One region of the Streptomyces sp. NPDC051105 genome, then DNA from elsewhere that is predicted to be linked to it. Evidence: predicted binding sites of a transcription regulator. Region 1 holds the regulator's gene; each other region holds the start of a gene.
The links. The regulator HrcA, encoded in region 1, represses chaperone genes, less so after heat shock. The targets are predictions, from matches to a motif close to TTNGCACTCNGNNNNNCNGAGTGCNAA.
Positions count from the first base shown of each region.

Region 1 (3,938 bases):
GGGCGATGCGCCACTCCTTCGTGCCGGGGAGCAGGTGGTCCACCAGGACACCGAGGCGCGCGTCCGGGCCCGGTGCGAATTCGGCCACGATCGACGGCAGGTCGTCCACGCCCTCCAGGTACTCCACGACCACGCCCTCGATGCGCAGGTCGTCGCCCCAGACCTTCTCGACCAGCTCCGCGTCGTGGCGGCCCTCGACGTAGATGCGGCCCGCGCGGGCCACGCGCGCGCGTGCGCCGGGGACGGCGACCGAGCCGGAGGCGGTACGGGCGGGGCGTGCGGGGGCGGCCGACGTGGGGCGTACGAGGGTGACCGCCCGGCCCTCCAGGAGGAAGCCCCGGGGCTTCAGCGGGAAGACGCGGTGTTTGCCGAAGCGGTCCTCCAGCGTCACCGTGCCCGCCTCGCAGCGGATCACCGCGCCGCAGAATCCGGTGCCGGGTTCCTCGACGACCAGGCCGGGTTCGGCGGCCACCTCCGGTGCCGGTTTCGGCTTCTTCCACGGCGGGGTCAGGTCGGCGGAGTACTGGCGCATTCGGATGACGATAGGAGAAGCGGCGGCGGCGTGGTCACGACACGCCGAAACGGGTGGCCAGGACGTCGCGTTGCCGTCGTACGAACGCCGCGTCCACCACCGCTCCGTGACCGGGCACGTACCGGGCGTTCTCGCCGCCGAGGGCGAGCAGGCGGTCCAGGGCGGCCGGCCAGTGGGACGGTACGGCGTCGGGGCCGGCCTGGGGGGCGCCGGACTCCTCCACCAGGTCGCCGCAGAACACCACCGGCGGGTCGCCGGGGTCGCCGGGGAGGCCGGGGACGAGGACCGCGAGGTCGTGGGAGGTGTGGCCGGGGCCCACGTCGGCCAGCAGGGCCCGGCGGCCGTCGCCGAGGTCGAGGGTCCACTCGCCGGAGACCGGACGGCGGGGCAGGGGCAGCGCGTCGGCCGCCTCCTCGGCCTCCGGGGCCGGCAGGCCGTTGCGGATCGCGTCCAGGCGGAGCGCCTCGCGGCCGTGCGTGAGGACGGCTTCCGCGCCCGCCGCCACGTGCACGTCCGCGCCCGCGAACGCGGGGGTGCCGAAGACGTGGTCGAAGTGGGGGTGGGTGAGCGCGAGATCGGTCACACGGCGTCCGGCCAGCCGCTGTGCCTCCGTACGCAACCGCGCGCCCTCCGCCAGGCTCGACCCGGCGTCCACCATCAGGACCGGGCCCGCCCCGAGGACCAGCCCGGCCGTGCAGTCCCAGCCCGGCAGCCGGCACCGGCCGACACCCTCGGCCACCCGCTCCCAGCCCAGCTCTTCCCAAGTCACCGTCATACCGCGACGCTAACGGCAGAACGCCCCGGGTCCTCACCGACCTTGCCCAGTCGGTACCCGGCGGCCGTACACTGGGCCGGGGACGTTGGCACTCGGGATCGCAGAGTGCCAGGCGAAAGACCCGAAAGGCCGCGGGGACGACTTTCTGGAGGTGTGGCGCTGGATGCTGAGTGAACGCAGGCTTCAGGTATTGCGCGCCATCGTCCAGGACTATGTCGGCACCGAGGAGCCGGTGGGGTCGAAGGCGCTGACCGAGCGGCACAACCTCGGGGTCTCCCCGGCGACCGTGCGCAACGACATGGCCGCCCTGGAGGACGAGGGGTACATCGCCCAGCCGCACACCAGCGCCGGGCGGATCCCCACCGACAAGGGCTACCGGCTGTTCGTCGACAAGCTCGCCGGCGTCAAGCCGATGAGCGCGCCCGAGCGGCGGGCCATCCAGAACTTCCTCGACGGCGCCGTCGACCTCGACGACGTCGTGGCGCGGACGGTGCGGCTGCTGGCGCAGCTGACACGGCAGGTCGCGGTCGTGCAGTACCCGTCGCTGACACGGTCCACCGTGCGGCACGTGGAACTGCTCGCGCTCGCCCCGGCCCGGCTGATGCTGGTGCTGATCACCGACACCGGGCGGGTCGAGCAGCGGATGGTCGACTGCCCGGCGCCCTTCGGGGAGTCGTCGCTGGCGGATCTGCGGGCGCGGCTCAACAGCCGGGTCGCCGGTCGCCGGTTCTCGGACGTGCCCCGGCTGGTGGAGGACCTGCCGGACGCCTTCGAGGCCGAGGACCGCGGTACGGTCTCGGCGGTGCTCTCCACCCTGCTGGAGACGCTCGTCGAGGAGAACGAGGAGCGGCTGATGATCGGCGGCACCGCCAATCTCACCCGCTTCGGACATGACTTTCCCCTCATGATCCGGCCCGTCCTGGAGGCCCTGGAGGAGCATGTCGTCCTCCTCAAGCTCATGGGCGAGGCGGGGGATTCGGGCATGACCGTACGCATCGGTCACGAGAACGCCTATGAGGGACTCAACTCCACGTCCGTGGTGTCGGTCGGCTACGGTTCGGGCGGCGAGGCACTCGCCAAGCTCGGCGTGGTCGGACCGACCCGCATGGATTACCCGGGAACGATGGGAGCGGTACGAGCGGTGGCACGGTACGTCGGACAGATCCTGGCGGAGTCGTAAGTGGCCACGGACTACTACGCCGTTCTCGGCGTGCGCCGCGACGCGTCGCAGGAAGAGATCAAGAAGGCCTTCCGTCGGCTCGCGCGCGAGCTGCACCCGGACGTCAACCCGGATCCGAAGACCCAGGAGCGGTTCAAGGAGATCAACGCCGCCTACGAGGTGCTCTCCGACCCGCAGAAGAAGCAGGTCTACGACCTCGGCGGTGACCCGCTCTCGCAGAGCGGCGGCGCGGGTGCGGGCGGCTTCGGGGCCGGTGGCTTCGGGAACTTCTCGGACATCATGGACGCGTTCTTCGGTACCGCGTCGCAGCGCGGGCCGAGGTCCAGGACCCGGCGCGGCCAGGACGCGATGATCCGGATCGAGGTCGAGCTCGACGAGGCGGCCTTCGGTACCACCAAGGACATCCAGGTCGACACGGCGATCGTCTGCAACACCTGCAACGGTGAGGGCGCGGCGCCGGGCACTTCCGCCCAGACCTGTGACATGTGCCGGGGCCGAGGTGAGGTCTCGCAGGTGACGCGGTCCTTCCTGGGCCAGGTCATGACCTCGCGGCCGTGTCCGCAGTGCCAGGGCTTCGGTACGGTCGTGCCGACGCCGTGTCCCGAGTGCGCCGGTGACGGGCGGGTGCGGTCGCGGCGGACGCTGACCGTGAAGATCCCGGCCGGTGTCGACAACGGCACCCGGATCCAGCTCGCCGGTGAGGGCGAGGTCGGGCCCGGCGGCGGTCCCGCCGGTGACCTGTACGTCGAGATCCACGAGCTGCCGCACTCCACGTTCCAGCGGCGCGGCGACGATCTGCACTGCACGGTGACCATCCCGATGACGGCGGCCTCGCTCGGTACGAAGGTGCCGCTGGAGACGCTGGACGGGATGGAGGAGGTCGACATCCGGCCGGGAACGCAGTCCGGGCAGTCGATCCCGTTGCACGGGCGCGGTGTCACGCATCTGCGCGGCGGCGGGCGCGGTGACCTCATCGTCCATGTCGAGGTGACGACCCCGACCAAGCTCGACCCCGAGCAGGAGCGGCTGCTGCGCGAGTTGGCGAAGCTGCGCGGCGAGGAACGGCCGACGGGGCAGTTCCAGCCGGGGCAGCAGGGTCTGTTCAGCCGGCTGAAGGACGCGTTCAACGGGCGTTGACCCGTCGGCGGGCGCTGAGGGGCCGGCGTACGGGCGCCGGCGGCCCGTGGTGCGGGCTCTGACCGGTCGGCGCACGGGCGTGGACGGGGCACCGGGAGGGGGCGACGGCCCTTCGCGGCCCGGACATGTCTGGCATGTGCCAGAGGGACGGCCCGATTCGGTCTTGTTCGGAGGACGTGACAACATGCCGTCATGTCCTCCGCACTGACCGATCTCTTTCCCCTTCCGATCGTGCAGGCCCCCATGGCGGGCGGGGTCTCCGTGCCGCAGCTCGCCGCCGCCGTGTCCGAGGCGGGCGGGCTGGGGTTCCTGGC
Region 1 is NZ_JBFBBR010000004.1:614,129-618,066, reverse strand. It holds gene AB0N16_RS13530 (DUF3097 domain-containing protein) at 1-532, opposite strand, end outside; gene AB0N16_RS13525 (MBL fold metallo-hydrolase) at 567-1,307, opposite strand; gene hrcA (heat-inducible transcriptional repressor HrcA) at 1,471-2,487, shown strand; gene dnaJ (molecular chaperone DnaJ) at 2,488-3,624, shown strand; gene AB0N16_RS13510 (nitronate monooxygenase) at 3,817-3,938, shown strand, end outside.

Region 2 (3,938 bases), on a different contig from region 1:
GGCGGAGCCCAGCACGTCCAGGCCGACCTGGTCGAGCTTGAGGCCGACCTCCTCGGAGATGACCGTGGCGCCGGTGAGGACCGCCAGGTCCTCCAGCATCGCCTTGCGGCGGTCGCCGAAGCCGGGGGCCTTGACCGCGACCGCGTTGAAGGTGCCGCGGATCTTGTTGACGACGAGGGTGGAGAGCGCCTCGCCCTCGACGTCCTCGGCGATGATCAGCAGCGGGCGGGAGGCGTTGCTCTGGATGATCTTCTCGAGCAGCGGGAGCAGGTCCGCGATGGAGGAGACCTTGCCCTGGTTGATGAGGATGTAGGGGTCCTCCAGGACGGCCTCCATGCGCTCCTGGTCCGTCACGAAGTACGGCGACAGGTAGCCCTTGTCGAAGGCCATGCCCTCGGTGAAGTCCAGCTCCAGACCGAAGGTGTTGGACTCCTCGACGGTGATGACACCGTCCTTGCCGACCTTGTCCATCGCCTCGGCGATGAGCTCGCCGACCTGCTGGTCCTGGGCGGACAGCGCGGCGACGGCGGCGATGTCGGACTTCTCGTCGATCGGCCGGGCCGTCGCGAGCAGGTCCTCGGAGATGGCGGCGACGGCGGCGTCGATGCCCTTCTTCAGGGCGGCCGGGGAGGCACCCGCGGCGACGTTCTTGAGGCCCTCGCGGACCAGCGCCTGGGCCAGCACGGTGGCGGTGGTCGTACCGTCACCCGCGATGTCGTTGGTCTTGGTCGCCACCTCCTTCACCAGCTGGGCACCGAGGTTCTCGTACGGGTCCTCGATCTCGACCTCGCGGGCGATCGTGACACCGTCGTTGGTGATGGTGGGGGCGCCGAACTTCTTGTCGATGACGACGTTGCGGCCCTTGGGGCCGATCGTCACCTTGACCGTGTCGGCAAGCTTGTTGACGCCGCGCTCGAGGGCGCGACGGGCGTCCTCGTCGAACTTCAGGATCTTCGCCATGGGAGCGGTTCAGCCCTCTCGGAAAACGTGGGTGAAACGAACCGCGCCCCCGACGCCCGGCTTCATAAGGTCGCGGGGGCCAGGGGCGCAGCTCAAAGCAGAATGTGCTTGGGGTGAACTACTTCTCGATGATCGCGAGCACGTCGCGAGCCGAGAGGACGAGGTACTCGTCGCCGTTGTACTTCACCTCGGTGCCGCCGTACTTGCTGTACAGCACGATGTCGCCGACCTTGACGTCGAGCGGCAGGCGCTCGCCGTTCTCGAAGCGGCCCGGACCCACGGCGAGGACGGCGCCCTCCTGGGGCTTCTCCTTCGCGGTGTCCGGGATGACCAGGCCAGAGGCGGTGGTCTGCTCGGCGTCGAGCGGCTGGACCACAATGCGGTCCTCGAGCGGCTTGATGGCAACCTTGGAGCTGGTGGTCGTCACGATCCGACCTCCCCCTTCGGAGATCTCACGGGGTTAACTGTCTGAGGTGGCGACCAGGTGGATCCGTCGTCGCGGGTGCCGGACCTGCCCGTCGCGTTGTTGGCACTCTCATCTGCCGAGTGCCAGAGCTGAGACTATGACCGCGATTAGCACTCGGTCAAGCGGAGTGCCAATTGCGTGCGGCGCGGCGCCGGAAAAACGGTGCCCGGGGCCGCGGTGACCGTCCCTGGGGCCGCCGCCCTCGGACCCCCGCTTCCGGCCTTCGGCCTCGTCCCCGAACGCCGCACGGGCCGGGAACCCGAACGCCGCACAGCCCGGAAACCCGAACGCCGCACGGGCCGGGAACCCGAACGCCGCACGGCCTGGGAACCCGAACGCCGCACGGGCCGGGAACCCGAACGCCGCACGGCCTGGGAACCCGAACGCCGCACAGCCCGGAAACCCGAACGCCGCACAGCCCGGAAACCCGAACGCCGCACAGCCCGGGAACCCGAACGCCGCACGGCCTGGGAACCCGAACGCCGCACGGGCCGGGAAAAGGGGCCGGTCGGTCCTACAGGTAGTCCTCCAGACGGCCCACCGTCAGGCCGTCCTCCTGGACCCGGCGCAGCAGGCGGGTCGTGCGTTCGCGCAGGGGCAGGCCCGTGGCCTCGTCCGGGCCGACCAGGACGATGTCGCCGGGGCGCAACCGCTTCTCACCGTGGCGGTAGGCGATGCCGTCGGCCGTCATCGCCGCGCGCCACAGGACCACCGCCGTCATCCCGCAGTCGGCCGCCGCGCGCAGGGTGGCGCTGTCGTACGTGCCGTAGGGCGGGCGGAAGAGCCGGGGGCGGATGCCGAAGCGGGACCTGAGTTTCTCCTGCTGGCCGCAGATCTCGGCGCGCTGGCCGGCGTAGGGCAGGCCGGGCATGGCCGGGTGGTCGAGGGTGTGGTTCTGGATGCTCGCGCCGACCTCCTGGAGACGGGCGAAGTGGCCGTACCCGGGGCCGACCACGCTGTCCGTGAGGAACATGCTCACCGGGAGCCGCAGTTCACGGACCATGTCCACGAACCGGGGGTCCTTCTCGGCGCCGTCGTCGTAGGTGAGGAAGACGACCTTGTCGGTGGTGGTGACGTGATCGACGACCGGGGGGTGGGCCGTATGGAGAGCGAGCGGGTGGAGCGGTGGGTGCGGCGCCGGAAGCAGGGGCGCGGTCAGGCCCCAGTGGCGGTACGGCTGTTCGCCGGCCGGCCCGTGCGGCCGTACCCGGTCGGCCGCCTTCTTGCCCAGCCGTTCGATCGGGTCGACGGACTGCGCGCAGCCCGCCAGGAGGAGGGCGGCGGTCAGCAGCGCGGCCGTCGCCCTCGGCCGGCTCACAGGTAGTCCTCCAGGCGCGCCACCGCATAGCCCTCGCGGGTGACCTTGTTCAGAAAGCGGCGCATGTCGTCGATCATCGTGCCGTCCCAGTCGTCCTTGCCCCGGAAGTGCGTGAGCACGATGTCACCGGGGTGCAGGCCGCGGTCCCACTCGCGGTACTCCCAGTGGTCGACGAACACCTCCTCGTCCCAGATGGGCGCGTACTTGATGCCGCACGACTTGGCGGCGCGCAGGGTGTCGCCGTTGTAGTTGCCGTAGGGCGGCCGGAAGACCGTCGGCGCCTTGCCGAACTGCTTCTTCATGATCGCCTGCATGCCGCAGATCTCGTCCTTCTGCTCCTCGTAGGACAGACCGGGCAGATAGGGGTGGGTCAGGGTGTGGTTGTTGAGGGTGTGGCCCTCGGCCTGCATCGTGCGGAAGAAGCCGTAGTCGTCCTTGACCAGGTAGTTGCTGAGGAACGCGGTGTAGGGGATCCGCAGGTCGTTCATCATGCGGAGGAACCGCGGGTCCTTGTTCCAGCCGTCGTCGATGGTCAGGAAGACGACCTTCTGCCTGGTCGGGATCGTGGTGAAGACCGGGGGCAGGTCGTCCTCCTCCTGCCCGTCCACCTCGAAGCCGTCGCGCGCGGTGATGCGCGGCTTCACCTTCGGCGGGGCCGGGGGCCGCAGCGGGACCGCGTCCAGGCCCCAGCGCCTGGCGGCGGCGACCAGGGCGGCGTGGGAGTCGGGGGCGGGCGCCGCCCGGTGCGGCTGCTGGCCGGCGGCGGGACGGGCGGTGGAGCCGGTGTCCGGCCCCGCGCAGCCGGACATCAGGGCGGCCGCGGCCAGCAGGCCCACGACGCCCGCCGTCAACCCTTTTTTGTCATTTTGTACGACTACTCGCATGGCGTCGGATCCTTCCAGGCCCCTCCCCCGGAACCGGCGCCGACACCGCCGCCGGAGGCGAACCATCCACCGACTGGCCGACAATGACCCGGTGAACGACCTCCTCGCCCCCCTCCTCTCCCCCGAGGGCCGCGCCCTCCTCGCCCAGGTGCGCGGCACCGCGCCCGCCGACGAACTCGCCGTGGCCACCCGGCTGCGCCGCGAGCACCCCGCCGAACTGGTGTCGGCGGCGCTCGCCCAGGCCCGGCTGCGGCAGCGGGCGGCGGTGAAGTTCGGGGAGGCGGACGCGGACCGCATGTTCTTCACGCCG
Region 2 is NZ_JBFBBR010000003.1:366,087-370,024, forward strand. It holds gene groL (chaperonin GroEL) at 1-960, opposite strand, end outside; gene groES (co-chaperone GroES) at 1,079-1,387, opposite strand; gene AB0N16_RS09090 (polysaccharide deacetylase family protein) at 1,941-2,744, opposite strand; gene AB0N16_RS09095 (polysaccharide deacetylase family protein) at 2,741-3,628, opposite strand; gene AB0N16_RS09100 (class I SAM-dependent methyltransferase) at 3,720-3,938, shown strand, end outside.
Region 2: a site for HrcA is predicted at 1,534-1,560, ahead of groES (co-chaperone GroES). Genes of this name have one in related genera too.

Region 3 (3,938 bases), on a different contig from region 1:
CGGAGGGCTCCAAGACCCTGGCGTACGAGATCTGCGAGCAGCTCGGCTGGCGGATCCCCGACCAGCTGGTCGTCCCGATCGCCTCCGGCTCGCAGCTCACGAAGATCGACAAGGGGCTGCAGGAGCTGATCAAGCTCGGGCTCGTCGAGGACAAGCCGTACAAGATCTTCGGCGCGCAGGCCGAGGGATGCTCGCCGGTGTCGGTGGCCTACAAGGCGGGCCACGACGTGGTGCGACCGCAGAAGCCGAACACCATCGCCAAGTCGCTGGCCATCGGCAACCCGGCCGACGGGCCGTACGTCCTGGACATCGCGCGCCGTACCGGCGGTGCGGTGGAGGACGTCACCGACGAGCAGGTGGTCGACGCGATCAAGCTGCTCGCGCGGACCGAGGGAATCTTCGCGGAGACCGCGGGCGGGGTGACGGTCGGAGTCACCAGGAAGCTCATCGAGAGTGGGCTGATCGATCCGGCGAAGTCGATCGTCGTACTCAACACGGGTGACGGACTGAAGACGCTGGACGCCGTGGCGGGCACCGGGCTCACGGCGACCATTCGCCCGAATCTCGAGTCTTTCCGCGAGGCCGGGCTCGCCTGAGTCAGCTGTAAGAAACCAGGGCGTTGCCCCGATCGGAGGTTCAAACGTGAGCGTCACCGTTCGCATCCCCACCATCCTGCGCACCTACACCGGTGGTCAGGCCGAAGTCAGCGCCGAAGGCGGCACCCTCGGCGAGGTCATCTCCGACCTGGAGAAGAACCACACCGGGATCGCCGCCCGCGTTCTCGACGACGAGGGCAAACTGCGCCGGTTCGTGAATGTGTACGTCAATGACGACGACGTGCGGTTCGAGCAGGGACTGGAGACGGCCACCCCGGACGGCGCCGGCGTCTCCATCATCCCGGCCGTGGCCGGCGGCTGACCTGCTGACAGGCTGATCGAATGACCGAACATTACCTTCGGTAACGCCGATCACTCACTGTTCATTGGATTGCCCCTTCCGTGAGAGAAGCGGAGGGGGCAATTCTGTGTGGTTGAGCGCGGTACAGTTGGGGAATGCGGCCCCGATCTCCAGGTCGGAAGCCCCGTATTCGATACCGCTGACCCGACAAGAAGTAGCCAAAGTGTGTGGGTTATATGCGGCTTTTGCGGCTTTTATGGGGCCCGACTTGCCCTGAATTCGGCCGAATTCTTGCTACATTCCGGACCCTTCCCGTCCAGAATTCTCGTCCGATTGACCTGTTGCAGACGGCAGTTGGACAGATACATTCAGCCGCGGTCGACGCGTTCCGGCGCACGCCCCCAAACCTGTGGGGGGTGAGGTCTGACCCGGATCCGCGAAGTGTGGATCTGTGCAAGGGCCAGTAATAGGGGAGTTAGGCATGGCTCAGGGCACCGTCAAGTGGTTCAACGCGGAGAAGGGGTACGGCTTCATCGCGGTCGACGGTGGTGCGGATGTTTTCGTCCACTACAGTGCGATTCAGATGGACGGCTACCGCACCCTGGAGGAAGGTCAGCGGGTCGATTTCGAGATCTCGCAGGGCCAGAAGGGGCCGCAGGCGGACATGGTCCGGCTCGCGACCAGCTGAAGCACGCGCCGACTGACAGCGTCGTTCTTCTTTCATTGTCGGAGGGCTCGTATCCCATGGGGAGTCATGGGTTACGAGCCCTTTGGCATGCCCGGGATGAGCGGGCCGGCGCACCCCGTGGGTGCGGCCCGGTGCGCCGCCCCGCGCGCGGCCCGGTGCGCCGCCCCGCGCGCGGCCCTGGCGCGGCCCAGTCTCCCGGAGGCGCTTGCACTCGGCATGGGCGAGTGCTAATCATTGGCGTTAGCACTCTGAAGGTGAGAGTGACAAAGATGGACCGGGTCGGTGAGGCCCGCAGACCGGGTGGGGCAAGGAACCCACGGGTCGGCGAGCCGTCCGTCGCGGGCGCGGGCGCGGTCCAGAAGACTCACCCCCAGTCCTGGAGGGACCACTTCACATGGCCAAGATCATCGCGTTCGACGAGGAGGCGCGGCGCGGCCTTGAGCGCGGTATGAACCAGCTCGCCGACGCCGTCAAGGTCACCCTCGGCCCCAAGGGCCGCAACGTCGTCCTCGAGAAGAAGTGGGGCGCCCCCACGATCACCAACGATGGTGTGTCCATCGCCAAGGAGATCGAGCTGGAGGACCCGTACGAGAAGATCGGCGCCGAGCTGGTCAAGGAAGTCGCCAAGAAGACGGACGACGTCGCCGGTGACGGTACGACCACCGCGACCGTGCTCGCCCAGGCCCTGGTCAAGGAAGGCCTGCGCAACGTCGCCGCCGGCGCCAACCCGATGGCCCTGAAGCGCGGTATCGAGAAGGCCGTCGAGGCCGTCTCCGGTGCCCTCCTCGAGCAGGCGAAGGACGTCGAGACCAAGGAGCAGATCGCCTCCACGGCCTCCATCTCCGCCGCCGACACCCAGATCGGCGAGCTCATCGCCGAGGCCATGGACAAGGTCGGCAAGGAAGGCGTCATCACCGTCGAGGAGTCCCAGACCTTCGGTCTGGAGCTGGAGCTCACCGAGGGTATGCGCTTCGACAAGGGCTACATCTCGGCGTACTTCGCCACCGACATGGAGCGTATGGAGGCGTCGCTCGACGACCCGTACATCCTGATCGCCAACTCGAAGATCGGCTCCGTCAAGGACCTGCTCCCGCTCCTGGAGAAGGTCATGCAGTCGGGCAAGCCGCTGCTGATCATCGCCGAGGACGTCGAGGGCGAGGCCCTGTCGACCCTGGTCGTCAACAAGATCCGCGGCACCTTCAAGTCCGTCGCCGTCAAGGCCCCGGGCTTCGGCGACCGCCGCAAGGCGATGCTGAACGACATCGCCATCCTCACCGGTGGCGAGGTGATCTCCGAGGAGGTCGGTCTCAAGCTGGAGAACACCACCCTCGACCTGCTGGGCAAGGCCCGCAAGGTGGTCATCACCAAGGACGAGACCACCATCGTCGACGGTGCCGGCTCGTCCGACCAGGTCGCCGGCCGGGTCAACCAGATCCGCGCCGAGATCGAGCAGTCCGACTCGGACTACGACCGCGAGAAGCTCCAGGAGCGCCTGGCCAAGCTCGCCGGTGGCGTCGCCGTCATCAAGGCCGGTGCCGCGACCGAGGTCGAGCTCAAGGAGCGCAAGCACCGCATCGAGGACGCCGTTCGCAACGCGAAGGCGGCCGTCGAGGAGGGCATCGTCGCCGGTGGTGGCGTGGCCCTGCTCCAGGCCTCCTCGGTCTTCGAGAAGCTGGAGCTGGAGGGTGACGAGGCGACCGGCGCCGCGATCGTGAAGCTCGCCCTCGAGGCCCCGCTGAAGCAGATCGCCGTCAACGCCGGCCTCGAGGGCGGCGTCGTGGTGGAGAAGGTCCGCAACCTCACCCCGGGTCACGGCCTGAACGCCGCGACCGGTGAGTACGTCGACCTGGTCGCCGAGGGCATCATCGACCCGGCGAAGGTGACGCGCTCTGCCCTGCAGAACGCCGCCTCCATCGCCGCGCTGTTCCTCACCACCGAGGCCGTCATCGCCGACAAGCCGGAGAAGGCCGCCGCGGCCGCTCCGGGCGGCATGCCGGGCGGTGACATGGACTTCTGATCGACCCCTGGTCGATCGCCTGTCCTGATCGAGGGCGGCACCCCCTGTTCGACAGGGGGTGCCGCCCTCGGGCGTTTTCGCCTCCGTGGTGGCCGTGGTCCCGTGTCCGGGGTCACACCGCTTTCCGGTGGGGCCGGGAATGGGCACGTCGGGGCGGATCGTTGTGCACGGTTGTGCACTCGATGCGCGTGCACATACCGTTCGGTCTACGACCTACCCACGAGGAGCCCCCCACGTGACCGTCAACACGCCCCCCGCCTCCCGCGCGGCCGAGATCCTCTCCCGTCCGATCGCCCTGAACGGGCTCACGGTTCCCAACCGGATCGTGATGGCGCC
Region 3 is NZ_JBFBBR010000009.1:186,916-190,853, forward strand. It holds gene thrC (threonine synthase) at 1-596, shown strand, start outside; gene AB0N16_RS23365 (MoaD/ThiS family protein) at 643-918, shown strand; gene AB0N16_RS23370 (cold-shock protein) at 1,379-1,585, shown strand; gene groL (chaperonin GroEL) at 1,980-3,602, shown strand; gene AB0N16_RS23380 (NADH:flavin oxidoreductase) at 3,838-3,938, shown strand, end outside.
Region 3: a site for HrcA is predicted at 1,790-1,816, ahead of groL (chaperonin GroEL). Genes of this name have one in related genera too.